DNA from 4 places in the Paenibacillus sp. GCM10023252 genome. Region 3 is predicted to be linked to each of the others. Evidence: riboswitches for the same ligand, from Rfam matches in the RefSeq annotation. Region 3 holds a riboswitch; each other region holds the start of a gene.
What was found. A riboswitch is a leader RNA that binds a small molecule or an ion and turns the genes downstream of it on or off. The one in region 3 is predicted to bind cyclic di-AMP.
Positions count from the first base shown of each region.

Region 1 (7,426 bases), on a different contig from region 3:
CGGGTGGAGTCCAGCTACATGACCGATCCTGCCCCGCTTAAGCAGTTGTCCTGGTCATATGACGACAACAATCACTATGCCGAGAATGTGTATATTCGGGCGAAGCTGGTGCTGGTCGGCATGGAGAAGCAAGTCGGCACGAAGACGATGCAGAAGATTATGCGAACCTACTTCAGCAAGTACAAGTTCCGGCATCCTTCGACCTCGGATTTTCAGAAGGTGGTGGAGGGTGTGACGAAGACGAAGTGGACGAATTACTTCAACCAGTATGTGTATGGGAATGAGATGGCGGACTTCGCAGTGGACACGATTCAGGTGAAGCCTGCAGAGAAGGACGGCAAGCGAGTGTATGAGTCAACGGTCGTGGTGTCGAAGCGCGGCGGCTCATATGGTCCGATTCCAATCGAGTTCCGCTTCGCGGACGGTAATGCGTTAACACAGCAGTGGGATGGCTCCCAGGCCCATATGCAGTTCAAGCTTATTCAGAACACCCCGCTCCTGTGGGCGGCGCTCGATCCTCAGCATACGAATGTGCTGGACAACAAGCAGATCAACAACTTCATGAAGGCCGAGATTGAGGGCAAGCAGCGGACGAGATGGAGTGTTGGCGCGGCCAAAATGCTCGAGATCATCGTAGGCGCAATTGGGTGGTAAGTATAGCGCAGGTTAGTGGAAGGAGGACGTAATAATGCTGATGACTCATATGCGCAGAGGGTGGCAGCTGGCTGTACGGCACTTTGCCATTATTATCTTCTTATTCTTGTACCAATTAATGTGGGGATTCTTCCTCTACCGCTTCGTGGATGATGTCGTAGCACCGCTGCTCAGGCGATTCCCCGACAGCTACCCTTCGAATACGGCGGTCTCTCAGTTCTTAATGGAATCGCAGTTCCAGCTCATGCGAACCGAGCTGCTGCAGCCATACGCTTGGACTCTCGGCTGCATTCTACTCGCCCGTATGCTGCTCACTCCAATCTTCAACGCAGGACTGTTCTATTCGCTGCACCATGCCGAGGAGGGCAAGGGCACGCAGTTCATGCTCGGCATTCGGCGCTGCTGGAAGCCGGTAGGCCTGCTGTATTGGACAGGAGCGCTGCTGACGCTCGCCCCTGCTTGGTGGCTGCTGCCCGCTGCACTGCGGGCGCTGCTTCAGAGCGGCTCGTCTGCGGAGCTGCTGCAGACGACGCTTCCCTACGCAGCCGGCTGGCTGGCATGGGCCGTGCTCATACACATGCTCTTCCTCGCCATGCAGCTGGGCGCAGCGTCCGGCGAGGGAGGCATACTCGGCTCGCTGTGGACCGCGCTTCGCCACTTCCTGCCCTATGCGGGCATCTCACTGCTCATGTGGGCAATCGGCGCCGGCCTCTCCGCCTTCGTCACCAGCTTATCGCTAGTGTGGGCGGGCTTGCTCGCGCTGGTGCTGCACCAGGGATTCCACCTGGTGCGCACGCTCGTCAAGGTGTGGACGGTCGCCGCGCAGCTCGACTGCTTGCAGTCCCGACGGGGGTAGCAGCGAAGTGTTACGGTGCTGCGTCTGAGATACAGTTCTACGACAATACAGAATGTGAAGGAATCGGTTACTACCTAGGTCTCTCCTTATTGGAGAGATCTTTTTTTCTATAGATTAAGATTGTGCTGCATTATCGAATAAGGGTAGGTGTATCAGAATGGGGCAAATTCACTCCTATCCGCTAACCAGCATGGGCAGAGGCACAAAAATGGGAGCAATTACATCCCTATCAGCTAACCAGCAAGGGAAGCCACATAAGATTAGGAGAACATCCCCTGGTACATCGATGCAATAGATGGCATTGGCTAATTTTCACATGATCAAGGCAAGGTTATTACACGCTTATGTTTCTTTTGCTCCTTTTCTACACTATCCCCTTCGTTCAGGGTTCGTTCTCTCTCCTTTTCTACACTATCCCCTTCGTTCAGGAATAACTAATTGCACATATTTTTGGATTTCAAGACACTCAGAATCTATGCAAACCTTAAAAAACAGCCTTCACTGCACCGATTTACCACTCTCCTGACGGAAGGGGATAGTGTAGCAAAGAACGCAGAACTTACCCCTCTCCTGACGGAAGGGGATAGTGCAGCAAAGGACGCGGAACCCATCTCTTCAATGGCTTCCTTTCATCTGGCCCCATCTAAATATCAATAAAAAGACCCAGAAGCCCACCGGCCTCTAGGTCTTTTCTCTCTTTCATTTCTCTCATTTTTCTCCCGATTGTCGAATCTTGGAATGATAGATTAACTCCCATACGATTCCCCAACATGCCTTATCCAGCCTGCCTTCTCAGCGTTTTCCCCTACATATTAACAATGCAAGCGCTTCCTACACCCCTCATTCCTAACATGAGAATTATTAGAATTTCCCAACATTTGCAGGAGAACTGTGAAAAAGATCGAATATTTAGCCCAGCAAAAAAATACTGCCGAATTCCGATTGATGGAAACGGGGGAACCACACTGGGTGAATTGATTTTGGGCAGCACCATCCTCCTTAGGGACTAGATGCCGGATAAATCATAGGGATCCTTCAACCGAACCCCACAGCTAACCTCGTAGGCATTGGAAGGAGCTTCACCATTGAAGAAAGTTACAGCACTGCTTATCGGACTCGCGATGCTGCTCGCCTTCCAAGCTGGGAGCGCATTTGCAGATTCCAAGATGGACGGCATTATCAAGGATGTTCTTGGTACGCCGTACAAGTACGGAGGCACGACCACGAAGGGCTTTGATTGCTCGGGCTTCACTTCTTATGTTTTCGACAAGATGGGAATTGACCTTCCTCGCTCGTCGAAGTCACAAGCTGGAGTTGGCAAGAAAATCGCTAAGAGCGATCTGATTGCAGGCGACCTCGTATTCTTCGAAACAGGCGGCAACGGAATCTCACATGTAGGCATTTATGTTGGGGACGGAAAATTTGCACATTCATCATCCAGCAAGGGTGTGACGATCAGCAAATTAAGCGAATCCTACTACACAAATAACTATGTTACTGCTCGCCGAGTCATGAATACCGCTACATTCGAGAAGTACGCTGACGAGTAGGCCATCTAACGAAGTAATGGTAGTCCTCATATTTTTTACAATAAAGCCGCTGCGGTTTGTCTGCCAGGACAAGCTGTATGCGGCTTTGTTGCGCTTGGATACGTTATGGTAGAGTATACGAGAGAGTAGTAGAGTTGTTTCAACAATGTTGCTAGCAAAAAAATAGAGGGGTGTCGAGGTGTATGTACTTATTTACCCACCGCAAGGATCTGCGAATCACAGATCTTAGAGCGTTCGACTATATTATTCGCAACCATAAGGACCCTGGCCTACATCTGCTTATCCTCGATCCGGCACTTACTACTAAGGAACGGCTCACCGCTCACAGCGGCCGATCCTTCCTAACCCATGCAGCTCAGCTCATCGCCCAGTATGCCGATGCCGGCCAGACGCTTCATCTCTTATATGGGCAACCTGCCGACATTACAGCAGCACTCCTTGGTGCATATCCAGCCATCGACGAGGTAATCGTCCATGCAGACTACACGCCATACGCCAGACAGCGCGATGAGCAGCTCCAGCAAGCCACCCGCCACGCCGGGCGCAAGTGGCTGCCCCTCGCCGATGCTCCGCTGGCGGATCTCGAAGAGTTCCACACCTTCGCTCGGCGCTCCGAGCCTTACAAGGTGTTCACGCCCTTCCACCGCATGTGGAGCACCTACATGCAGCAGCACTACGCGCCAGCGGGCCGCACCACGGTCCGAGACCTGCACACGGTCGGCAGCCTCGACAGCGGCGTAGCCGCGCGCTTCGCGCTGCCGCCGGCCATTGCGGCAGCGCTCGCCGAAGGCGCCGAGCGCGCGGCAGCGGGCGCGGCGCCCGAGGCGCAGGGCGAGCTCAGCCGCTTCGTGCGCGAGCGGCTGTCCGCCTATGGGGAGCGGCGGGATGATTACGCCGCCGCAGGCACGAGCGGGCTCGCCCGCTTCTTGAACGCCGGCGCGATCTCCGCTCGCGAGGCGTATGAGTCCGCGCAGGGAAGCTATGGCGCGGACACCTGGATCCGCCAGCTCGCATGGCGGGACTTCTATCTGTACCAGGCGATGTTCCACGAGAACTTCTTCCGGTACGAGCATCTTGTCGACCAGTCTCCGCTGTCGGATCGGCACTTCGAAGCGTGGGCGACCGCCCAGACCGGCGTTCCTATCATTGATGCCGCTATGACCCAGCTGCTGCAGACGGGCGAGCTGCCCAATCGGCTGCGCATGGTGACCGCCATGTTCCTGACGAAGAATCTGCTCTGTCCCTTCACGCTAGGCGAGCAGCACTTCCGCCTTCACTTAAGCGACTACGACAACACGCTCAATCGCGGAGGCTGGCTGTGGAGCTCGTCCCTAGGCTACGACGCTGCGCCTTACTTCCGTATTATGAATCCAGTGACGCAGTCGCAGACGCATAACCCGAGCGGGGACTATATCAGACGTTGGCTGCCGGAGCTCGCCCATCAGTCTGACCGGGATATTCATCTGCCAGAGCCCCATGCCATAGTCGATGTGAAGGCATCGCGGGCAAGGGCCATCGAAGTGTACAAGACTATACTTGCCTAGACACTGTCATGCCCGGCCTCCTGGCCTTCTGGGCTCCTGAGCTCCTGGGTTGCTGGGCTGCTGCTGCGTCTTCCGTATCTTTTTTTTGAACCAAGGGTGCCTATCACCTTCGCCTCCCGAATCTGCTTACTTCAGTATCATCTTATACGGCACGAAGGCTAGCACCAGCGCCACGACTGCGAACGCGAGCATCTGCTCCCAGGATAGAACTGCCAGATACGTATTATAGCCCGTATGTTGCACGGAATAGACCGACCACCACTCCTCTCCGGTGGAGTAGAATAACGAAGAGCAGAACCATAGCAGGAACAAGAGCAAGGCTGATGATAGGTAGATCGATTTATTACGCATAACTGGCAAGCCTCCCATACGTGAATGACGTTGTCATGATCTGTTGTCTTCATCTACACTATAAGACGGCTCATCCGCTGTGAAAGTTACTGCCAATATAAGGATGTTGCACCCACTAATACTTGCATCATTTTAAAAAAAAAAGCATGCCGGCACTCCTGCCCGCATGCTTCTTCTATTTGCCAGCTAGCTATGGCCGGCCAATTGCCGGCCCTGCTTCCTGCCTAATGCCAGCAGGACGAGCAGAATAACGAGCATGCCTGTGACCGTGAAGGCCATCATCCACAACGTCGTACCTGCCTGATAACGGTCCATCGCCCACCCTGTGGCGCGCGGGAGAAGCGCCCCTCCCAGACCTCCGAAGGCGACAAGCAAGCTTGTCGTTCGCTCCGTCATTCCCGGAATGAGAGCATTCGCATATACTAGACCAATCCCGAAGATGCCAGAGAAGCAGAGGCCGCTCAGCCCGACGAAGACGAGCATCCAGCTCACATCCTTCATGGAAGCCATGAGCAGGAATACAACCGCAGCGCTGGCCGTTGCTCCCAGCAGATAGGTGCCGTATCCGACCTTATCCGCCAGCCGCCCCGCGAAGATACGTCCTGCCACAACCATGCCCCAGAATAAGCTGAGTACCGTTGCCGCACTCGCATCATCCATGCCTGTCCGCTCAATCAGCATCGACGGCAGATAGTTGGAGAAGCTCATCTCTAGGCCGACATAGATGAGGAAGAAGACAGCCCCGACGATTAGGAGAGGCCATACTCTTCGATCGTAGCCTGCGGGCTTCCTATCCCAAGCTCCTTGCGCAGCGGCGGGTCTGCCCTTGAAGCTGATCTTGTCGTTCAGCTTGCCGAAGGACGCCGTTGCCCACAGCACGAGCGTCAGGATAGATAAGCCAGTGAGGATCGGGAAGGACAGCTGCCATAGGTCTTCCCTAATGAGATACGCCGCCGTAACTGGCATAATGAGTGCCCCAATGCCGAAGAACGTCTCGATCAAGCTCATCGCGGACGCCTTGCCCTCCGACAATTCGATAATCATCGCACCGACTACAGCCTCGGTTAGCCCGAAGCCAAGGCCAGCGATGGGAGCGAACGCCAGCATCCAGCCCCAAGGCAGCATGAAGCTGTAGGCCGCTTCACCGACGGTCAGGCATATCAGCGCCAGCAGCACGCCGCCTCGCTTGCCTATTCTAGCCGTAATGGATGGTGCTAGGAGCACTCCGACTAGGAACCCTAAGAATTGATTCATAATCCACTGTCCGCCGTCTTGGTACGACAGGTCATACTTGTCCATCATGGATTCTAGGACGGCCCCGCCGATGACATGAGCAAGTCCGATGACCAGATAAGATAGACATCCAAGCCAGATTAATTGACGCATACCTTCTCCTTGTTCTAAGCAGATTCACGTTGTCAGTATGACCCCATGATAACATGGAACATAGGAACTTGGTATAATAGCCATAACCGACCGCAGAGGAGAATAGACCCCATGAACAAGGCAGCGGCTAATGAACGAACGCATGAGCTCCGGATTGCCCCGCTCACCTCTAAGTTAGCTTGTGAATTATGTGACTGGCATTATGAACCGCCATATGACTTGTACGAGTGGAGCTCTTGGGAGGATATGGTCGAGAGCGGCATTGAGTTCGGTGATCCAGTGCTGCGGAAGCAGCAATATGCGGCCGTTCTTAACGAATTAGAGGAGCTGGTCGGCTTCGCGCAATTCTTCCCGATGCTAGGGGTCACTCGGCTCGGGCTTGGCATCCGCCCTGACCTATGTGGTCAAGGGATGGGCTCCGCCCTGGTTAGACTGCTAGCGGAAGAGGCCATCAGGCGCGCGCCTGGGGATGAGATTGATCTCGAGGTCCTATCCTGGAATGTGCGGGCCATTCGGGCATATGAGAAGGCCGGCTTCCTCATTACCGATACGTACAGCAGGAGGACGCCGCAAGGCCCCTCCGAATTCCACTGCATGATCTACCAGCCTTCTATGATGCAGCCTACCCATTACCTGGCCTCCGAGTAGCGCTGCACGTCTGTCAGCCAGCCACAGATTCAGAGCCGGCCGCAGCATCTCTCATGTCCGCGAACAGAACCAATCCTTGACCAGCTGGCACGGAGATTGTCCGTATCCACGCCCCTGTGTCCAGATCATTATAGGCACGAGATACAATCGCTCGTCTGCCATCTGTCAGCTGCACCATATTCGGTACAAAATACGGCCGCCAGCTCCAGTTCGAGCCGCGGCAAGACTCTTCAAGACGCCATGACTCGTCCGCCGTGCCTCGACTCCAATTCGCCGAGGTCTGAATGCCATCCTCTCGGCACAGATAGACACGAACGCAGCCCTCGCTCAGCAGGGGGAGCAGCTGCAGCAGCCGCTCATCTCCTCCCGCTTCCGCCGAAGGCTCGGAGCTTAGCTCCTCTACGCTGAGCGCCAGCCCCTCCGCCTGCCCCTGCCAA
Region 1 covers NZ_JBHSHW010000032.1:20,936-28,361, reverse strand. The annotation lists gene ACFO9Q_RS19195 (M1 family metallopeptidase) at 1-654, shown strand, start outside; gene ACFO9Q_RS19190 (hypothetical protein) at 689-1,510, shown strand; cyclic di-AMP (ydaO/yuaA leader) riboswitch at 2,430-2,592, shown strand; gene ACFO9Q_RS19185 (C40 family peptidase) at 2,596-3,060, shown strand; gene ACFO9Q_RS19180 (FAD-binding domain-containing protein) at 3,243-4,604, shown strand; gene ACFO9Q_RS19175 (hypothetical protein) at 4,731-4,955, opposite strand; gene ACFO9Q_RS19170 (MFS transporter) at 5,142-6,341, opposite strand; gene ACFO9Q_RS19165 (GNAT family N-acetyltransferase) at 6,453-6,989, shown strand; gene ACFO9Q_RS19160 (EAL domain-containing protein) at 7,003-7,426, opposite strand, start outside.
Region 1: linked by a shared signal. The riboswitch ahead of ACFO9Q_RS19185 (C40 family peptidase) and the one ahead of ACFO9Q_RS09195 (hypothetical protein) in region 3 are both predicted to bind cyclic di-AMP.

Region 2 (7,426 bases), on a different contig from region 3:
TGCCGAGCAGAACGAAGATAAGCATGCGCATAATAACGGTCATATTGTCGGAGAAGTGAACGAGCTCCTGCTCCCGTGCCTCAAGATTAAGCTTCACAATGGCTGGATTGCCCCATACAAGCCCCGCTACGAACGTAGCCATGAACCCGCTGACATGAATATAGTCACCTAAGAGATACGCTCCAAGAGCTGTTACGACCATAGCGATGGTCGTATACTCCTTAAGAATACCAAGCTTCGGATGGACAGCCAGCAGCACGATAAGCACTCCGACGGCCGCTCCAAGCAAGATTCCTCCTGCAGCTGTCCTCACGAACTCCCACAGCAGGGGCCCCGCTTCAAGAGCCGACTCACCAGTTACCGCGGCGAGCAGAGCGAAGGTAATAATGGAGCCCGTTGCATCATTGAAGGCAGATTCACTCTCTACTGTCTCCCTCACCTTCTTCCGTATCGTAACCTGACGGAATACCGGGATGATTGAAGCAGGATCGGTTGAAGCGATGACCGAGCCTGCGAGCAGCGCATAGAGCCACTCTATTCCGAACAGATAGTGAATAGCCGCACCTGTTACCGCTATAGTAATCAGCACACCTGGGACACTAAGCAGCGATATCGTCCACTTCACCTTCTGCAGTCCTCGCAGACTAATATTACGGCCTCCATCGAACAGAATGAGGACCGAGCCTACAGTGAGCACCAGTTGATTCACGACTGAAGCGCTGCCCTCATTAATTAAGTGAAGTCCTTGCCCAAGCACCATCCCCATGACGATGAACAGCGCTACATCTGGCAGGCGCAGCCATGCCGCTATTCTTCCGGACAGCATGCCGAAGCACAGAACAAGCAAGAACAGCAGTACCATATGATGAATAACCGGGGTTGCTTCTGTAACCACTTGATGACCACGATCCTCTCTTAACGAATGACAGCCTCTTCGAACTCTTCAATCTGTTCGTTCGTCCCAATGACGACCATCACATCACGCTCAGAGAGCATATCTTCCGCAGTTGGAGCAATAATGATGCCGCTCGCCTTATTAATGGCCACGATGCTGCAGCCGTAGCGCGCCCGCGGGTTAATATCATGCAGGGACTTGCCATCGAGACACTTGGGAACAGCAAGCTCTGCAATCGTATAATCCTTAGACAGCTCAATATAATCCAGCAGATTCGGCGACACGAGCTGATGAGCGACACGAATGCCCATATCCCGCTCGGGATAGACGACCCGGTCGACGCCAAGCTTCTCTAGCACACGCCCGTGAAGCTCGCTGATGGCCTTAGCCACAACCTTCTTCACACCAAGATCCTTAAGCAGGATAGTTGTCAGTATGCTTGCTTGAATATCATCGCCGATAGAGACGACACCGCAGTCGAAGTTGCGGACACCCAGCGAACGCAGCGATTCCTCATCCGTTGCATCTGCACATACCGTGTAGGTAAGCACCTCGCTCATCTCTTGGACAATCTCTTCATCCCGGTCGATGCCAAGCACCTCATAGCCAAGCTCGACCAGTTCCTTGCCCAAGCTTGAGCCGAACCGTCCCAGTCCAACGATAACGAATTGATGACCTTTAATCATAGCTATATAAGCTCCTAACCAATTGTAATTTTACCTTCTGGATGCCGGTATAGCTCCTTCTCCGTCTTAGGACCAAGCGCATAGGCAAGCGTCAGGGGCCCGAGTCGTCCAGCGAACATCGTGAGCGCAATTATAACTCTTCCTACGTCAGATAGATAAGGAGTTACTCCTGCAGACAGCCCCACTGTGCCGAATGCAGACGTCGTCTCGAACAGAATCTTAATGAACTCCTTATCCTCCGTGGTCGACAAGATCATCGTCACGAACAGTACGAGCGCGAGGGACAGCATCGTAATCGTCAACGCCTTGAAGATGCGGTCCTTGCCTAGACGGTAACGGAACAGCACGATATCCTCCTTGCCTCGAATCATAGCGATGACAGCTCCGATCAGTGTCATGAACGTCGTCGTCTTAATCCCTCCGCCTGTCGAGCCTGGTGAAGCGCCGATGAACATGAGGATGATGGTGAAGAAGAGCGTCGCTTGTCTCAGCACGGTGAAGTCCAGAGTATTCGCTCCGGCTGTACGCGGTGTAACCGATTGGAAGAAGGAAGCGAGTATCTTCTCTCCCCAATTCAAGGACCCCAGTGTATTGGCATTGGAGAATTCGAAGATGAAGATGACGAGAGCTCCGATTGCAATTAAGGAACCTGTCATCGTCAGGACGACCTTGCTGTGCAGCGACAGCTTCTTCTTCGTCCGGAACTCCAGCAGATCCGACATAACAATGAACCCTAGTCCACCAAGAATAATTAGCAGCATGGAGACGATATTAACTAACGGATCGCCAACGTACATCGTCAAGCTTCTATACTCTCCGAATAGATCGAAGCCCGCATTATTGAAGAAGGAGACAGCATGGAAAAATCCGAAGCCTACTGCTCTGTCCAGCGGCATGTCATAAGCGAAGCGAATCGTGAACAAAATAGCTCCAGCTAGTTCAATCGCCAGCGAGTAAAATATGACTTTGCGAATCAGCCTAACAATGCCCTCCATGCTGCTCTGGTTCATCGCCTCTTGTAGGATAAGACGCTCCTTGAGGGAGATTCTCTTGCGAAGCGCCAGAGCAATCAGGGTGGCCATCGTCATGAATCCGAGACCGCCGATCTGAATGAGCGTAATAATAATAATCTGGCCTGGTATGGACCAGAACGTCCCAGTGTCTACGACTACGAGCCCTGTTACACAGGTCGCAGAGGTAGCCGTGAATACCGCATCAAGGTACCGAACTCCCTCCCCATTCGCAGTGGCGAATGGCATGGAGAGCAGCAACCCTCCAAGCAGGATAATGATGGCGAAGCCCGTTACCAGGATTCGCGGCGGTGACCATGTCAGCACCTTCAGGTTCATCTTCATATGTACAATCTCCTCATCGGTTATCGGTTATCGGTAGTCATGTGTAGGCAAAAAAGAGCACAAAAAAATAGCACTGGATGCTCAAGTGCTAAAGCGATGAGTCCTGTTCCATACAGCCTGCGAGGTTAGCTGACGGATTCGGGCCTGGAAAGGCAGCCCTATTCAGCAGGTTCATATGATCCTGTCGAAATTCACCCCATGTTGCTGCGGCCATGCTTGGCTGCTAACAACAGTATGGTTCCCCCGTTTTCCTTAGGAAATTCGGCTGTGCTATTCAATTGGTTGTAACGTTAACGATTATAATCCTTATTGGCGGTTAGTTCAAAATCGTGTGAATCATAAAATGAAGGGGAATTTGTGCATATTCGGGCATACACTTGAAGTTATAGGAGGTTGTCTCCCCTCACGTCGTTATTTCTCGCTTTTATGAAAACAATGCTCTTCTTTTCATCGGATTCATTGGATCAGGAATGAAAAACTATGTTATGTTAAGCGTAAATTAAAACAGAGGTGGTCGCATGCTTCAGCCGATACAGGCCGATGAGTGGAAAAAGTACAGGATAGCCGGACTGATTGCTTTTATTATTTTCATACTTGTTCAGATTGTTCCGCAGGCTGCGGATCCCTCGCTATCAACGGCTTCGTCCAAGCTGATTACCGAAGGTGAGGCTGAGATGGCTGCCTCGGCCTTCATTCAGGAAAATCTGCATGAAGAAGCAGAGAAGCTGGAGACGATTCACCAATCCGAGAGTATGGTGTATGGATACTTAACGAAGGAGAAGCTGCTAAGTGATTACAGCGAGCAATATGACAAGCAATTCCCTACCGATGTCTATCAGGTCGAATCGAAGCTGAAGGACGGCGGCATCGGGTATATCTATGTCCATATGGAGACCGGCACAGTCGTCGCATGGCACTTGCTGGAGCCTAAGGGTGAAGGGAATCCGCTGACAGGCAGCGCTGCCCTTAAGGCAGCCAAGGAGCTTGCCGTCCAGCAAGGCTTCCGGGCAGAGGAGCTGAAGCGCAGCGAGGTTCAGAATAACGGCACAATTATGCTGTACCCGGCTGGGTATCGAATCGGCGAAGCTGCTCTAGAGATTAAGGTCCGTACGGCTTCCTCGGCCACTGGCGGTGATCCGCTCGTTACGGAGTACAAGCCGGCCTTCGTTGCTCCTTCCGACTATGTGTCCTATGTCGAGGAACAGAAGTCGATTGCGAATCTGTTGTCTGTCTGGGGCTACCTCGTCATGACAGGGGTGCTGTTCCTGTTCGCTGTCATCTATGCCATCTTGTACCGTAAGCATACTTCATTCCAGCGCGGTCTGCTGCTCACGGGCTTCTTCCTCGCCTTTTATATTGCGAACAACTTCAACATGGCGGACGGCCTGCGCTCCACCCTTGGAGAGAGCACTAATCCTGATCTGTATATGGCCATCATGATGTTCGTCACGGTGCTTACAACCGTTGTATTCGGTGCTGCAGTCTACTTCTCCCTCGTCGCTGGAGATGGACTATGGCGGGCTGCGGGACAGCGATTGTGGCCACGCTTCGGCGAGCCCGGCTATGGGGACCATGTGTGGCAGAGCATGAAGCTATCCTATCTGTTCGCCATTATTCTGCTGGGCATGCAGTCCATTATCCTGATCGTGCTGCAGCTCGTGACAGGAGCTTGGTCAACGAGCGATGCTACGCAATCGCCATACAACATGGCTCTCCCTTGGCTCATGCCCTTGCTTGCTTGGTGCGCTGCAATCTCCGAGGAGAGCATCTATCGGTTATTCGGCATCGGCCTGCTGCGCAAGTGGCTGCGCAATCCGTGGATTGCCGCTCTCATTCCGTCAGTGATCTGGGCGCTCGGACATGTTGCATACCCGATCTTCCCATCAACCACCAGATTAATTGAGCTCGTTATCCTTGGTCTCGTCTTCTCGTGGCTGTTCCTGCGATATGGATTCATCACAGCCGTATTCACACACGCCATACTGGACAGCATCCTGATGGCTGCCTCGCTGCTCTTCATGGGGACTGCGGCCAATGTGGCTGCGGCCATCTTCTACCTCGTGCTTCCGGTTCCCATCGCATGGGTCATGAAGAACTGGCGATCCAAGAAGGGTACCACACAGACAGCCTAGCTCTCTTATTCATTTCACAAAAAGCTCTGTTTCGGGTGGAATGACCCCGAATCAGAGCTTTTTGGTATGCCATACGAGAGACCTGCCTATGACTGTTCTCTAAGCGACTGCAGAATCTGTTCAGCCAGCTTCTCTCCGATCGACAGCGGCTTGAAGTCCTGGGCCGATGCTTCACGAATCTTCTTCAGCGAGCCGAAGTGCTTCAGCAGCGCCTTGCGCCGCTTCTCGCCGATGCCCGGGATGGAGTCGAGCTGGGAAGCGACCATCGACTTGCCCCTCTGCTCGCGGTGGAACGTAATCGCGAACCGGTGAACCTCATCCTGAATGCGCTGCAGCAGATAGAACTCCTGGCTGTCGCGCGGCAGAGGCACGACCTCTGGCGGGTCACCCTGCATGAGCTGGGCCGTCTTATGCTTCGCGTCCTTCACGATGCCGCACACCGGAACCGACAGACCGAGCTCATTCTCAAGGATATCAATGGCTGCCGACAGCTGACCCTTGCCTCCGTCTACGACGATTAGATCGGGCAGCGGCAGCCCTTCCTTCAGCACCCGTTCATAGCGCCGCCGAATCACCTCACGCATCGTATTGTAATCATCAGGTCCATAGACCGTCTTAATATTATACTTGCGATATTCCTTCCGATCCGGCTTGCCGTCCGTGAAGACGACCATGGCCGAGACAGGATTCGTTCCTTGTATATTCGAGTTGTCGAACGCCTCGATGCGGCGCACCTCAGGCAGACCGAGCAGGGCGGCAAGTCCATCTGCGGCCTTCACGCTTCGCTCTTCATCCCGTTCGATCAGCCGGAACTTCTCCTCCAGCATCATCTTCGCGTTGTCCGTCGCCATCGTCACGACCTCGCTCTTGCGCCCGCGCTGCGGCATGAGCACCTTCACCTTCAGCCACTTGTTAAGCGTCGTCATGACATCATCTGCCCTCGTAGACCCCTGTCCTGCCTCCTCAGGCTGCCCAGACTCCAGTCCTTCAACCTCCTGGATACCTTCCTCCTGCTCAGGCGGCAGCGGCAGCAGAATCTGCTTCGGCAACGCTGGATTGTCGCTGTAATACTGGGTTACGAACGTCATGAAGTCATCGTATTTTTCACCATAATAAGGGAAGGACGTACCATGGCGCTCAATGAGCTTGCCCTGGCGCATATACAGAATCTGAACACACATCCAGCCCTTATCAACGGCATAGCCGAAGATATCGCGGTCCAAGCTGTCCGACATCGTAATCTTCTGCTTCTCCATAACCGCGTCAATCGCCACGATCTGATCTCGGTATTCCTTCGCCCGCTCGAACTCGAGCTGCTCAGCAGCGCCTTCCATCTTGCGCTGCAGCTCCGCCTTCACAGCATCATGCCCGCCGTTCAGGAACTTGGCGATCTCACTAATCATCGCTTCATACGTCTGATTCTCAATCTCGTACACGCAAGGGGCAATGCATTGCCCGATATGATAATACAAGCACACCTTATCCGGCAGTGTCTTGCACTTGCGCAGCGGGTAGAGCCGATCGAGCAGCTTCTTCGTCTCCTGCGCAGCATAGGCATTCGGATAAGGGCCGAAGTACTTCGCCTTGTCCTTAATGATGCGGCGAGTGACCTCGAGCTTAGGATGCTTCTCGTTCGTTATCTTAATATAGGGGAAGGACTTGTCGTCCTTCAGCAGTACATTGTAACGCGGATGATATTGCTTAATGAGATTGCATTCAAGGATAAGAGCTTCCATATTGCTGCTCGTTATTATATAGTCGAAGTCACGAATCTCTGAGACAAGACGCTGTGTCTTGCCGTTATGACTGCCATTGAAGTAAGACCTGACACGATTCTTCAGCACCTTCGCCTTGCCTACGTATATGATCGTACCTTCGCTGTTCTTCATCAGGTAACAGCCGGACTGATCCGGCAGCAGCGCAAGCTTATGCCGAATGCCTTCCATTGCGGCGATTCGCTCCTGCTCCTTGATCAGGTTATTGTGAACGTCCATCTATACTTCCCTCCAGCCTTCACGGACATATCCTCTATCGTAACATTTTATCACAGGAAGCGGCGCATTTGCCTCATAATTGTCACGTGCTAATGCTTTACAATTGTTCGGGAAGTTGGGTATACTAAGTGAAGCATTCGCTCTATAGGAGGACGTCAACGATGGAGAATGTAAGAGACCCTCGCGAACATTTGAACGAGGAACCGCGCGATGACTTGATGGACGTTGTGTTTGGCTTTGGCGGCATGCTGGGCCTCATGACTCTAATCTTTGCCGTTGCTGTCATTGTGAAGTTCTTGATTGACTAATGACTGGCGATTTGTATCCTGGGTAAACTAAGAAAGCTCCATTCGAATGTCATTCG
Region 2 covers NZ_JBHSHW010000002.1:109,335-116,760, reverse strand. The annotation lists gene ACFO9Q_RS02320 (cation:proton antiporter) at 1-895, opposite strand, end outside; gene ACFO9Q_RS02315 (potassium channel family protein) at 916-1,578, opposite strand; gene ACFO9Q_RS02310 (TrkH family potassium uptake protein) at 1,596-2,936, opposite strand; cyclic di-AMP (ydaO/yuaA leader) riboswitch at 3,036-3,213, opposite strand; gene ACFO9Q_RS02305 (CPBP family intramembrane glutamic endopeptidase) at 3,455-5,068, shown strand; gene uvrC (excinuclease ABC subunit UvrC) at 5,155-7,062, opposite strand; gene ACFO9Q_RS02295 (YqzM family protein) at 7,224-7,370, shown strand.
Region 2: linked by a shared signal. The riboswitch ahead of ACFO9Q_RS02310 (TrkH family potassium uptake protein) and the one ahead of ACFO9Q_RS09195 (hypothetical protein) in region 3 are both predicted to bind cyclic di-AMP.

Region 3 (7,426 bases):
TGTCGCAATCGTGTTCGACTTCTGCTCCAGATCCCCCGGAACGCTGCCGCCCTGCTCCTGTACCCACTTGCGTACCGCATCGACGGCGCCCTTGCGCACCTTGCGACCATCGGCTAGATCAATACCGCTCATTCTAGTCTCTGCTTGGAAGGGAATGAATTCCCCTCCCTCGCCGAGGGCCGTATCATAGCTCAGACTGTTCTTCTTCAGCCATTCCAGCACGGAGCGGCCTTCCGGCGTCTCATCCTTCTGAGAGCTGACCGCAGCCCAAGCGGCTAATGTCTCGCGTCCGCTTGCTCCGACAGGAATCATATAGCTGGCCATCCGGTTACCGAATGTAATCGTACCTGTCTTATCCAATATCATCGTGTTAATATCACCAGCGGCTTCAACAGCCTTACCGGACATCGCCAGCACGTTGAACTGGGTGACACGGTCCATCCCGGCAATTCCAATCGCGGACAGCAATCCGCCAATCGTTGTAGGAATTAGACAGACGAGCAGAGCGATGAGCACTGGAATCTCGAGCTCTACGTTCACGAAGCCGGCAATCGGCCCGAGCGTCACGACGACGATAACGAAGATTAGCGTTAAGGAAGTGAGCAGCGTATTCAAGGCCAGCTCATTCGGTGTCTTCTGACGCTTAGCCCCTTCGACCAGCGAGATCATCCGATCAATGAACGACTCGCCCGGCTCACTCGTAATCTTCACCTTGATGAGGTCGCTGACAACCTTCGTCCCACCGGTTACTGAGCTGAAGTCTCCTCCAGCTTCCTTAATGACCGGTGCGGATTCTCCGGTAATAGCGGATTCGTCTACGGAAGCGAGTCCTTCGATGACTTCGCCGTCCCCAGGAATCATCTCACCAGCAGCCACAACAACGACGTCACCCTTGCGCAGCTCAGTGGAGGAGACGACCTTAATTCCTGCGCTTGTTACTTTATTCGCGCTCATGTCCTTCTTCGATTGCTTCAGGGAATCCGCCTGCGCCTTCCCGCGCCCCTCGGCCAATGCTTCAGCGAAGTTAGCGAAGAGGACGGTGAAGAGCAGGATGAGGAAGACCGTCAGGTTGAAGCCGATTCGGTCCTCCGAATCGAAGTATCCAGGGAAGATCGTCATGAACAGCACGATTACCGTGCCTACTTCAACGACGAACATAACCGGGTTTTTCATCATCGTGATTGGATTTAATTTTATGAAGCTATCTTTTAACGCACTGCCCACCAGATCAGAGGAGAGCATGCTTTTCTTATGTCTAGGAGAACTCATTGATCCTTCACCTCATCCGTCCGTTATCGGAGTGTCAAATGTTCAGCAATTGGGCCAAGCACAATCGCCGGCAAGAATGTTAATGCGCCAATTAAGAGTACTGTACCGATCAGGAGACCAGTGAACAGCTTATTGTCCGTGCGGAACGTACCGATCGTCTCAGGCACCCATTGCTTCGAAGCGAGCGAGCCCGCTACACCGAGCATGGCAATCATGGAGATATAACGGCCGAAGAGCATTACTAGTCCCGTCGTAATATTCCAGAACGGCGTATTGTCTCCAAGTCCCTCGAAGCCGGATCCATTATTGGCTGCGGAGGACGTATACTCGTACAGTACCTGCGAGATGCCATGATAGCCTGGATTCGTAATGGCCGCCGTGCCCACATCCGTCATTAAGGCAAGCGCGGTCGGCGCCAGGATAATGAACGGATGAGCCAGTATCGCGATGGCGATCAGCTTCATCTCTCGGGGCTCAATCTTGCGTCCTAAGAATTCAGGGGTTCGCCCCACCATCAATCCGCAGATGAACACGCCGAGGATGGCATACATGAGCATATTGATTAATCCGACACCCTTGCCGCCGAACACGACGTTCAGCATCATCTCCGCCATCGGAACCATCCCGCCTAGAGGGGTCAAGGTATCATGCATATTGTTAACCGTTCCCGTCGTCGCTGCGGTCGTGACCGCTGTGAACAATGATGACTGTGCAATGCCGAATCGGACTTCCTTGCCTTCCATACTGCCCTGGGAAGCGTCCACGCCAAGAGCGTTCATGACCGGGCTGCCCGCCTTCTCAGCCGTGTAGACCGTAGTCAGGAACACCAGGAACAAGATCATCATCGCGGAGAAAATAACCCAGCCCTGCTTCTTATTCTTAGCGAACAAGCCGAACGTATAGGGGAGAGCTGCCGGCAGCGTCCACATCGCTAGAATCTCCAGCACGTTCGTCAGCGGACTTGGGTTCTCGAATGGATGCGCGGAGTTCACTCCGAAGAAGCCGCCGCCATTCGTCCCTAGATGCTTAATGGATTCAAGCGAGGCGACGGGACCTATTGCGATCTGCTGCACCGCTCCCTCAAGCGTCTTGACCGTAAGCGTCGGATCTAGCGTCTGTGGAACTTGCAGCGCCACGAGGACAAGTGTAAGGATGAAGGAGATCGGCAGGAAGATTCGTGTATGTGCCTTCACGAAGTCCTCGAAGAAGTTGCCGATTGTCTTGCCCTTGCTCGTAATTCCCCTTACGAAGGCTATAGCTACCGAGAACCCGGTTGCTGCGGAGGTGAACATCATCATCATGATGACCGCCATCTGCGAGAAGTAAGTCAGCGCAGATTCACCGCTGTAATGCTGCAGGTTCGTGTTCGTCATGAAGGAGATGACTGTATTGAAGGTCAACGTTGATTCCATATTACCGATATCATTCGGGTTGTAAGGCAATGCGTTCTGCAGCCTTAGAATCAAGTAACTGACAGCGGTCAGCACAATGTTGGTTATGACGAAGCTGAGCGCGTACTTCTTCCATCCCATCCCCGCTCTGCTCTTCAGTCCAAGCAGGCGATAGATGACTCTCTCCGTTCCTCCGAATACTCGATCTTGCTTGCTCTGCTCATTGGAGAACACGTGATACACGTAGGTTCCCACCGGCTTCACCAGCAGTATAATTATCGCGATAACAATCGCAATCTGCAGGACATCCATTCTATATTCCTCCTAATCGTAATGACAAGCCTTGAAGGCCGCTTCGCAAGTGTTCCTATGCTCTAGAACTTCTCTGGATGAATTAAGGCGTAGACGAGGTAGATGAACAGCAATCCCGTCACTACAAGTACGAAGATCATCGCGTGTCCCCTCCATCCTCTACCACCTTGCCGCACCAATGCAGGAATCCTGCTACTAGGATGAAGCTAACGATCAAGGTTCCTATCATGTACACATCCATCATAAGAATGACCTCCCTATTCTATGGGTTATTCCGATTCAGATTCATTCAGCAAGAATCCAACCTCGCCCGTTCGTGTGAAAATAATATGATCTGCTCCAAGCCCCCGATAGATGGCTCTAGGATTAAAGCTCTCTGTAATGACATAAATGGGCTTCGACGTCCATGACCTGCAGCATTGAATATATCTGCAGCTCAAGGCGAGGCTGCTCTCGAAGATATACTTGCAGGCTTCATTGAATCCGGCTACAACGATGGATTCTCTCTCCAACGGATATTCCTCCTATGGTTAGAAGGCAACACAAAAGAAGCCGCAGGAGAATAGAGGAACATCTCCCGCGGCTTCTTCAAGGCACAGCAAAGCTGCTGCGGCGAAGAATCGCGATGTATGTTGCCTCTCCCGAGTACGCTTACGAGGTTAGCTGACGGATTCGGGCGTGAGAGTCGCCCTACGCTTGGCGGCAAGCCAAGCGATTCACCCCATGAACAGCATCTCATGACAAGATTGCTGCTCGTTGGTTCCCCCGCTCCTGCACTGAACCTGCAGGATTAAGCGATAAAGACTTTGTTAGCAAATTCGTAAAATAGGTTAGCCTGCGAATTCGGGTGGTGAGAGACACCCTGCTTCCAACCGGACTCCATGGTGTCCAATCGGAACGAACACTCCAGCCTAGACTAGTTCGACTCTCACATCGTTCCAGCCGAGTCAACCATGAATCGAATCTTACTCCTGAAGCGATTCACCTGTCTAGGAGGAATAGAGGGGATATTAGCCATATTTTCAGCTGAATCCGTCCATAACTAGCGCTTACACTACTCTTAAACTCTAGAATGCTTACTAATTCATAGGTTTTTCTCTCGATTTCATAAGTAATATAAAAATAGGCAGGTTCAAAAAAATAGTGAGAAATCAGACTTCTCGAATTCATAGAAAATCGGAGCATAAACGAGTTATTTTGAGAATTAGCTGCGTTAGCTTCTTGCCAAAGGCATCATTCCAAAAATATGGCTTCACAGCGGGTAAGGCCGTTATTGGGAGGTTAGACAAACCTAGCGGTCAGCAGTATGATATACGGCGAAGTCCATACGAAATTGAAATCGCTGAATTCTTACCAAATGAAGCGGGGGAACCAACTCGAACGATAGAGATGTAATCGTTCATGGGGTGAATCTGGAGCTAGTCTCCAGTAGGGCGACTCTCTGGCCCGAATCCGACAGCTAACCTCGTAAGCGATGAACCCCTAAAGGAGAGATGATGTTATGACGTTCAGATTAGCTATGCCCTCACCAGAACCCCTGCCTGTCCCTGACTCTCGTTATGAACCACTGCGCATTACGCACATTGAATGCTATGTCGTTCCTTCTCATTGCTTAAACAACCAAGGCTTCCGAGCTGTTCTGAAGGTGACCACCACTGAAGGAACCTGCTGGAGTGAGCTTCCTGTTCTTCATCAAGACAGACCAGGAGACTGGATGATGTGGTGTGGATGCTTAATGAAGGGGATAGGTGTGTATGGCTGTGTGCCTGAGCATTCTCTGAACTGTGAATGCAGGCACGAGCTGCAATGGCAGCTCTATGACCAAGCTTTATCTCATATCGTAACCCCTGCACATCAACCTCCGTGGACAACGGACTATGATGAGAAGGGGTTATTCGAGTCTTCCCTATTCTATGCCTCATTCTTCTAGTTCTACTTGAACCAGCCCTTCTTGCGGAACAGTAGGAACATGATGAGACCAATCATGGCCATAATTCCAATGACGATGAAGTAACCCCCCTTCCAAGTCAGTTCAGGCATGTAGACGAAGTTCATGCCGTATATTCCGGCTATGAAGGTTAGCGGCATGAAGATGGTTGTGATGACGGTTAAGGTTTTCATAATGCGATTCATTCGATTGGAGTTAATGGACAGGTAGCTGTCGCGCATGTCTGATGTCATGTCCCGGTTCTGCTCAATCATCTCGGATAGCTTCAGCAGGTGGTCATAGATATCGGTGTAGTAGAGATGATGCTCCTTCAAGCCTTCGATTCTCTGAGAGTTGACGACTCGGTAGAGCAGATCTCTCATCGGCACAATCGTTCGGCGCAGCTTGAGCAGCTTCGACCTAATCTCGAACACTTGGTTCATGAGCTCCTCGATCGGCAGATTCGCTTCATTGCTGTCAATCTCGCTCAGCTGGTCCTCCAGGTAATGCACGCTCGGGAAGTATTGGTCCACCAGCTTGTCCATGACCAAGTAAGCACAGTAGATGGGCCCGTTAATGCGAAGAATCTCATTGTCACAGATGCGCGACCATGCTTCATCCATCTCCTGCAGCTCATTATAGTGGAATGTGACGACATAGCTCGGACCAACGAACATATCAACCTCTGCGGCCTTCAGCGTCGACTCTGAGATTGCATGCAGCACGAAGAAGTGCATATCTTCATAATGATCGACCTTGGGACGCTGCAGCACATGGAGACAGTCCTCAATCGCAAGCGGATGGAAGTGGAAGTGGCTGCTGAGCAGCTTAGCCTCCTCCTCAGTAGGAGCATTGAAGTCTACCCAGTACCAATCGATATCCGGTCCAGTCAGCTGCTCCAGAGGCAGGTCCTGCTTAAGTATCAAGTCAGTCGTTATCGCTAATGTACGTATCAATGGCTTGGGCTCCTCCGGGCGTTACTACAATCTAAGTACAGAATAACATGTGTCGTTGTATGACAAAAGGAAGGAAATAACATCAATCCTTATCGGGCAGCTCGATGAGCTGAAGCTCCTCATTGAACCACAGCTTATAGCTGATGGAGCTAAGCAGCATCGCTGTAAGGGCAGCTGACGAAGCGAGCAGGAACATGATGAGCATCTGGTACCTGACCGCTTCGATCGGGTCTGCACCTGCTACGATCATCCCCGTCATCATCCCTGGAAGCTGGACGAGTCCGACAGTCTTCATCGCATCCAAGGTCGGGATCATACTTCCTCGAACGCCTCTTCTAATCGATCTCTTCATCGCCTGCTTCGCAGTAGCTCCCAGAGCTAGCAGCGCCTCAATCTCCCCGCGTGCGGTATCCATCTCCCGCCTCATCTGATTCAGATACAGTCCGCATACAATCATCGAGCTGCCAATAATGATTCCGCTGATCGGGATAATATGCTGGGCTTCCGGCTCAATCATTCGAAGTCCCAGAAGCAGAGCCATCGTAATCGCTTCGGTGCATAACAGCGCAGCAGCGATCCGAACTCGAATGCCCCTCAGCTGTCTAGCCTTACCGCCTGCATTCCAAGCAGCTACAGCAATCATGCATGCCACGATTAGTACAATAATGATCGGCTTCTGCGCTGAGAATACGGCATGCAAGACGTAGCCGATGAATAGCAGCTGCACGGCGGAGCGGACGGTTCCAATGGCAATCTCCTTCTCCAGCCCAAGCTTCTGCTTAAGCGACAGCACGGCAGTGACGGCTACGAATATAAGAGTACACGCTAAGGCGAGATTGGAGATGCTGCCCCTCCCCCTTCCCTGTGCAGATTGTGTAGGAATGCTCTTCCTGCTTCGGACCTCGGCCCTTGGAAAAAATCGCTCGAAGCTGTCTGCTCCAGCAGCGCCCCTTCGCCAAGGAACCAGACCTGTTCGCTCACCGTGCGTGCCTGCTCAAGATCATGCGTAATCCAGATCGCGGAAGCTTGATGCTCCTTGAGCCAATCGTTCAAGCAGCTCTCCACGGCTGTCTTGGAGCCGGGATCCAGTGAAGAGGTCACCTCATCGAGCAGCAGCACCTCAGGCTCCAGCATTAAGGTGCGGATAAGCGCCACCCGCTGCTTCTCTCCTCCCGACAGCTCGCTGGCTGGCTTGCTGAGGTCAAGCTTGCCTAAGCCTGCTGCAGCGATAAGCGATTGTGCCCGTTCTTCATTGTAGGGGATGCCATGCAGCACACTGGCCATTCTTAGATTAGCCTCCACCGTACCTTGCAGCATAACAGGCTGCTGAGCCACATAAGCCACCTTGCGGCGCCAGTCATTCGGCCTCCATTCATTCATGGGCTTGCCATGAAGCGAGATGGTTCCGCTGTCCAGCGGAATGAGCCGTGCTATGAGGCGAAGAAGCGTACTCTTCCCTTGCCCCGATGCGCCTAGGAGCGCTACTCTCTCCTTCTGCTGAAGGACTGCTGTCACCCCAGCGAACAGCTGCTCATCACTGTCCTTCTTCCGCTTCATCACTTGTTCAAGCT
Region 3 covers NZ_JBHSHW010000010.1:230,146-237,571, reverse strand. The annotation lists gene kdpB (potassium-transporting ATPase subunit KdpB) at 1-1,269, opposite strand, end outside; gene kdpA (potassium-transporting ATPase subunit KdpA) at 1,293-2,972, opposite strand; gene kdpF (K(+)-transporting ATPase subunit F) at 3,035-3,112, opposite strand; gene ACFO9Q_RS09200 (hypothetical protein) at 3,242-3,484, opposite strand; cyclic di-AMP (ydaO/yuaA leader) riboswitch at 3,606-3,779, opposite strand; cyclic di-AMP (ydaO/yuaA leader) riboswitch at 4,303-4,461, shown strand; gene ACFO9Q_RS09195 (hypothetical protein) at 4,474-4,902, shown strand; gene corA (magnesium/cobalt transporter CorA) at 4,905-5,855, opposite strand; gene ACFO9Q_RS09185 (ABC transporter permease) at 5,938-6,699, opposite strand; gene ACFO9Q_RS09180 (ABC transporter ATP-binding protein) at 6,681-7,426, opposite strand, start outside.

Region 4 (7,426 bases), on a different contig from region 3:
TTAATTGCGATGTATACGGGATCCAGAGCGTGGATGAGAATGCGGCCAGGTGAGCTCGCGAAGTTCGCTCCTGTCTGGAGCAATGCTTCGAAGTGGGACTGGCAAGCGCCGGCTACGATTATCAGACCATCACGGTTCTTCTCGTAGTCTCTGGCGACTCGGACCGCATTTACGAAGTTCTGTGAATTCTTGTAGCTGGAGAGGCTGAGCAGGTCCTCTTGCCTCCGGTTCTTAAGCACACCATCATGACCCGTAATGACGACGATATCGGGCCGGAACTGGGGTAGTAGCCGGTAGAGCATATCGGACATCTGTGATTCATGGGCATGTATGCCATGTGCAGGCACTCTCATGCTGGAGTAGAGCTGCATACTTTTCTTTAAGTAATTATTGTCGCCATCCAGATGCAGTACCTTGCCTGGTACCTCGAAGTAGGGCTGCGTCTGCTGCAGCGCTACCCGTATCTCTTCTTCCGTCTGCTCAGACTGCAGCTCTCGCTGCTTGTGCATACGCTTCATCGACTCGTTGACCTTAATTCGCACTTGCTGCGATGCGCTCGTGTATTCCGGATCACGAACGACTGACAGGTCGGGTATTGGAGAATCCGCAAGCAGGCGGTAATCCGTTCCTTTTAAGACTGCATGGGTTTGCTGGATTGCTTCGATACGGAACAGCACGTCACCGCCGTACGATTTGCGGACGACCAGGTCCCCTTGTTTCATGGGCATATCACCTCTTCTCGTCTATCCTATGGAAGGACGAGAAGTTTGGTGAACACTTCACGACCAGAACGAGCAAGAAGCTGTTCAGCAGCCTATAGACTGATGAACAGCTTCTGAACTCCGTTACCCCCAGCCCTTGGCCAGGAATGCCCGGCTAATGACGGCGAACTCTTCAAGAGACAAGGTCTCACCCCGGCGGGTTGGATCGATCCCAGACGCCGTCAGCAGCTCTGTAAGCGCTTCACGGTTCTCCTTGCCTACAAGACTGGTCAAGTTGTTCGCAAGCGTCTTACGGCGCTGTGTGAAGCTTCCCTGCACGATTCGGAAGTAATGGTCCTCATCTGGGACCTCTACGGCCGGTGTGTCCCGCAGTGTTAGCTTGATGACGGCTGAATCTACATTCGGCTGTGGAATGAATACGGTGTGAGGGACGATGCAGACGAGCTTCGGCTCACAGTAGTATTGAACGGCGACGCTAAGGCTGCCGTACTCCTTCCCGCCTGGCTTCGCTGCCATGCGCTGCGCCACTTCCTTCTGAATCATGACTACGATATTCTCCAAGGGAAGACGCTCTTCAAGCAGCTTCATCAGGATCGGCGTAGTCACATAGTAGGGCAGATTCGCGACGACACTGACTCGCTCTACCTTAGAGAACTGCTCTTGGAACAGCTGCTTCAAGTCGAGCTTCAGCACGTCGCCGTGGATAACCTCAACATGTGGCTGTTCGGCCAGTACATCTCTAAGTATCGGGATAAGTCGCTGGTCAATCTCCACCGCAGTCACCGTACCCGCTTCCTCCGCAAGCTGCTGGGTGAGTGCTCCGATACCCGGCCCAATCTCCAGCGCGCCCTTGGACTTGTCGAGCTCGGCTGCCGCTACAATGTTATGCAATATATTCTGGTCAATCAGGAAGTTCTGCCCCAGACTCTTCTTGAAGGAGAATCCGTACTTCGCTATGATCTCCTTCGTTCGCTTCGGTGTACCTACTTCAGCTGCCTTCATGCTCTCTCCCCCTGTTCCATCTCACGCAGCGCTTCCGCGAACTCTTCCTTGGAGATGCGGAAGCTTGTACAGCGCTTATAGAACTGCTTGCCATTAGCATATCCGATTCCGAGCAGCTTACCCATCCGCAGCCTGCGGTCAGCGGCCTGTGGGTGTACGATGAGACCTGCATCCATGAGATGCTCCCACGTAATATCCCCTGAACCTTCCGGCGCTTCCGTTCGAACATCCAGCAGAGCTTGCCTAATGGCTTCAGGTGAAGCATTCTCCACGCCGATATCTCCCTTGTACAACGCCTGCTCTTGCGGAAGGAACGCATGCTTGCAGCCCGGCACCCGCCTCGCGACAATCTTACGGATACGCTCACCGGCATGATCCGGATCTGTGAATATAATAATGCCCCTGCGCTGCTGGGCCAGCTCGATTCGGCGAAGCACATCTTCACCGATAGCCGAGCCATTCGTCTCTATCGTATCGGCCTCTACGGCTCGCTTAATCGCTGTGGTGTCATCCTTGCCTTCGACGACAATGATCTCCTTAATCACCAAGACCATTCCTTCCTTGTAACATGCAAAAAGAAGAGGCGTTGCCTCTCCTTATCATGGCATATTTGGCTGACAAATACGTATGAATAATTCACAAGCAGAATTGACTTCTCTTCTTCTCGAAGCCTATCCCCGCTCTAGCTTGCACTTGGCTTATTCGGACCTAGGACATAGACCGTGAAGCCCTTCTTCCTGCCGAACTTATTGGCATACTTGGTACTATCGAAGTACACGTCAATCTTGTTGCCCTTGACGGCACCGCCAGTATCCTCAGCGCGGCGGAAGCCTATTCCTTCGATATACACCCACCAGCCAAGCGGAATGACCTTAGGGTCAACCGCAATGGTACGGCCTTCCTGAACTCTTGCACCTGAAGCAGTAATGCCATAGCCCGGATGATTCACATCCTTGCCTGTACTTGCTACACCGGCCGAATAAGCGGTCAGTGTTACGTTCTTAATAATCTTCTTCGCCTTGAAAGTACGTCCGCCCTTGGTCATGGAGGTTGAACTTGCAGAGAGCACCTGAATCTTAGGCTGCTCCTTCTTCGTACCAATAGCAACGACCTGATTGACAGCGGCTGCGGATACGACCTTGTTCACTAATCTCTCCGACACGAGAACTCCATCCTCGTATACTTTCTCAACTTGTTCAACGACGGTTCCTTCTTTGCCGGTTTGAACCAGCTTCTCTTTGCCATGGGCAAGAGTAGAATCTTGTTTCTTCACGACAGTGAATGGAACTTTCCGCTGTGTCTCAGACACACGGGTATCCACTCGTACAACCGAGACCGTCATATTCGGCTCAATGGCTGTGCTGAGGGATGGGCTTATCTTATCTTGACTACGAACAGGAATATTGGATTCCTCGATCGCTGCCTGCACTGTCTTCTCTGTCGTGTACACCGTCGATGTCTTGCCGTCAGCCTTCACTAAGACAGCTACCGCATGGGTTACTTCGACTCGGTCTCCATCCTTCACTGTTGCATTCAGCGGGAGAGATACCTTGTCATGCGGTCCTATCGTGATAGCTTGTTCATCCAGTAGGCGTTGCAGGACCCATTGCTTAGTCTTCACAACGGTCTCTTGTCCATTCACTACTACGGATACGCTCTTATCAGCCGATCCGTACAACAACACCAAAAACATGAAAGTCATAGCGATTGAGATAATGGCACTTAGTAGAACCAAACGCAAATTCTCATGCTTCCATCGCAATGCGTTGGACATGCTGGATGATCGTTTCCCATGGGTCTCCTTCACTTGAGTAATGCCCACTTCATCGGTCCTCCTTCATAGCCTCGCCGCCGTGTGTTACGCATGATACATGACGCGACTATTGGTTTATTAGCGTGCAAGCACGCTTTCCAGGTACATAACCCTGCCCATACCTCCATGAATAACCCTATGTCGACGCTTTACGAGTTATTCAAAAATAAAAGAAGCCTTCGACAGAGGATCTGTTTCGTGGCTTCTCGGGTTGACACACGAGATTCATGGAAATGGATGCACGAGTTGATCGCTCTCTATAGACGCTTACGAGGTTAGCTGTCGGGTTCGGGCGAGAGAGCTGCCCTATCTGTTCCACATGTCCGTCCGGTCATAGACAGTAGAATCAGAATTCACCCCAAGAAGAATTCATGTGTTCACGTGCTGAGAAGGGTTCATTCCCTTGCTCGGATTATGTACACTTGGTTCCCCCGCTCTCCAATTCGGAGATTAAGCGTGACTGGAAATACAATACATTACTGATGTCCTGAAATGAATCATACCTTCCCTAGCCCTAGGTTGTAAAGATGCGATAAAATCCGATATTCACGAAATTTTAGGAAATCCATGCAATAAAACGCTGATTTTATGGGCAAAAATTAGTTTTATCGCCGGAAAGGTCTCAATTCCTCTTGATCTGAAGGGCTTTCACACAATACCAAAACAATTTTTTCCGTTTTCGGTTGTTATTTTTGCTATCTCTTCCAGAGATTTTCCTAATATTTCAGCTGCAGCCTCTGCGACGAGAACCACATAGGAGGACTCGTTCCTCTTGCCTCTTTTTGGATGAGGAGCCATATATGGGCTGTCCGTCTCGATTAATATTCGGTCAAGCGGAACCTTCCCGAGCACTTCCTTGGGAACTCTTGCATTCTGAAAAGTAAGGGGTCCGCCGAACGAAATATAGAAGTTCATATCGAGGCATTGCTTCGCGGTCTCCCAGCTGCCTGAGAAGCAGTGCATGACTCCCCCGACCTCCTCCGCATGCTCCTCCCGAAGAATGCGAACGACATCCTCATGCGCATCTCGGTTATGAATGACGATTGGCTTCTTCACCTTGCGGGCCAATCGAATCTGTTCTCTGAATACGCGCTGCTGAACATCCTTCGGGGAGGTATCCCAGTGGTAATCCAGGCCAATCTCCCCAATCGCCACAACCTTAGGGTGGGCACACAATTGTTCAATCCACTCCAGATCCTCAGGCTTCATGTCTATACTGTCTACTGGATGCCAGCCAACTGCCGCGTAGATGAAGTCATACTGCTCAGCCAGCTCCAATGTGGTCGGTATGGTATCTCGATTGAATCCTATATTGATGAGATGGCTGATGCCAGCTTCTGTTGCTCGAGCGATGATCTCCTCACGTTCGCCGTCGAATTTCTCCGAATCGAGGTGCGTATGGGTGTCCATGAATGAATAAGTCATGCGGGCATTCCTCCTGCTTATGAAGCCATGATGGGAAGCTGATTGAGATCAGCTTATCTGTTCTTATAGTAGCAAACCTTCTACCCGATTCCAAAAAGAGCCCGTATTCGTCCATCCAGCTTGTCCTTGGCTGCCTGAAGCGGCTCCTCTGGATAATAGAGGTGATAACGGCCTTGATGCAAGCCGGTTATGGAGCGGATAATGTCAGATTTTGCTGAGATTTCAGCGGTTCGATCTTGTCCGTCCAGCAGCAAAATCGGGGCTTTTTCTTTTTTATCTTCTTTATTCGAGTCTGGTCGATAGACATCGTAAGGCAGGTCAAATGGGAAGTCAATCTCCATATGATAGTCTGGATCAAGGCCGATACGCAGCCATTGCCTTGCAATCTCAGCCAACAAGGTTTCATCCGGCTCTTCAATGGTTATATACTTGTACAACCGTCTGTCTAAGAATCGGCAGCATAAGTCCGATAATAGAGGGTCTCTTTCCTCTGACCATTCCATGAAGGCTGTCTGAATGAGCGCCTCGTCGAGACGGTAATAATCTTGTGCGGATAGGGTCTGCCGAATCAGGCTGTCAATCGGTCTCGCCATCCATCCGAAGGTATAGCCCTGTTCGGTTAACTCCTTCGCTCGGCGGAAGATCTGCCTGAGTATAATCTCAGAGCTCCTTGTCACCGGATGGAAGTATACCTGCCAATACATCTGATATCGGGACATGAGATAATCCTCCACCGCATGCATCCCCGACTCCTTCACAACGATCTGGCCTTGATAAGGGCGAAGTACCCTTAGAATTCGTTCCAGATCGAAGGTTCCATAGTTAACCCCCGTATAGTAGGCGTCTCTGAGCAGATAATCCATGCGGTCCGCATCCATCTGGCTCGATACGAGGCTGATGACGATCGGCTTCGGATAAGTCTTCCGAATGACCGCAGCCACGCGGTCTGGGAAGTCCTCAGATACCTCTCGAAGCACCCGATTGATATCTGTTTCTTCTAATATAATACGGCAGGTCCACTCCTCGTGCTGAGTGTCGAATATCTCTTCTATGGAATGCGAGAAGGGTCCATGTCCAACGTCATGGAGAAGGGCTGCGCACAGCGAGACGAGCCTCTCTTCGCGAGGCCAATCCGGATAGCCGCTTCGCTCGAATTGAGAGATGATTTTACGGGTAATCTCATAGACTCCCAGGGAGTGAGAGAATCGGCTGTGCTCAGCGCCATGGAAGGTTAGGTATGAGGTTCCTAGCTGCCTGATTCTTCTTAATCTCTGGAACTCTTTTGTATTGATCAGATTCCAGATCGTCAGATCTTGTACATAGATATACTTGTGGACAGGGTCCTTGAACACTTTCTCTTCCGTAAGCGGCCGATTCATTGGTAATCACATCCCATTTGTTCAATTTTTCGACACACAATGTCGATTAAATGTCGAATAGTGTCGCATTATCATTTCCATTTCGTCGGATCTTGTTGTATTCTATAATAAGAATTTTAGCGCTTACTGTATAGTAAGACACTGAAAAAATAAGATTTTCACTCGTATTTTCATGGTTGACTAATCTGGTATAAGTTGGTATTATAGGTACTATAAAAAGAAAAACTATGTCGAATAGTGACGAATTTCACTTTGAGAGGGGAAACAATAGATTATGATGAAATCCACAGGTATTGTTCGTAAAGTCGATGAGTTAGGCCGTGTTGTTATTCCAATCGAGCTTCGCCGTACACTTGGAATCGGAGAAAAAGATGCACTGGAGATTTATGTAGACGGTGAGCGGATCATGCTTAAGAAATACGAGCCAGCTTGTATCTTCTGCGGCAATGCTGAGAACGTCTCCTACTTCAAAGGAAAAATTGTTTGTCACATTTGCTTATCAGAAATGCCTTCACCTGTGACAAAATAAACAAAATAGGTTATAATAAATTTACCGCACTTGTTAATTCTAACCTTTATCATACTCCTTGATGCCTTCCTGCGCTAGAACCCGGCCAGGAAGGTCTTTTTTTATACCCAGATTATCGATTCACTGCATTATAGACGTCCCGCTTCGGCAGTCCTCGTTCGACCGCGACCTTCTTGATGGCTTCCTTCCGATCCAGATTAGCTGCTTCATAGTGTGCCACATGAGCATCCAGTGTAAGCTCTGCCCACCAATCTCCAGCTTCCTCGATATATTGTTCACGCAGCTCTGTATAGCTCTCTGCCCCTTCTATAATGAGGCAATACTCTCCAAGCGGCTGATGCTCCTCTATGCGGATCATACACTCCTCTATCGTTCCTCGCACTGCTTCCTCATACCGCTTCGTTAATTCACGAATGATCGCTATGCGCCGATTGCCCAGCACCTCGAGCATGGCTTGCAGTGTCTTCCGAAGACGGTGAGGGGACTCGTAGAGCATTAAGGTGCCCTCTTGCTTGCGAAGCTTCTCGAGCCATGCTAGTCGAGTCTTGTTATCCCG
Region 4 covers NZ_JBHSHW010000018.1:8,125-15,550, reverse strand. The annotation lists gene yabG (sporulation peptidase YabG) at 1-722, opposite strand, end outside; gene rsmA (16S rRNA (adenine(1518)-N(6)/adenine(1519)-N(6))-dimethyltransferase RsmA) at 846-1,724, opposite strand; gene rnmV (ribonuclease M5) at 1,721-2,269, opposite strand; gene ACFO9Q_RS10290 (ubiquitin-like domain-containing protein) at 2,407-3,546, opposite strand; cyclic di-AMP (ydaO/yuaA leader) riboswitch at 3,786-4,004, opposite strand; gene ACFO9Q_RS10285 (TatD family hydrolase) at 4,186-4,962, opposite strand; gene ACFO9Q_RS10280 (HD domain-containing protein) at 5,043-6,341, opposite strand; gene ACFO9Q_RS10275 (AbrB/MazE/SpoVT family DNA-binding domain-containing protein) at 6,616-6,870, shown strand; gene rsmI (16S rRNA (cytidine(1402)-2'-O)-methyltransferase) at 6,983-7,426, opposite strand, start outside.
Region 4: linked by a shared signal. The riboswitch ahead of ACFO9Q_RS10290 (ubiquitin-like domain-containing protein) and the one ahead of ACFO9Q_RS09195 (hypothetical protein) in region 3 are both predicted to bind cyclic di-AMP.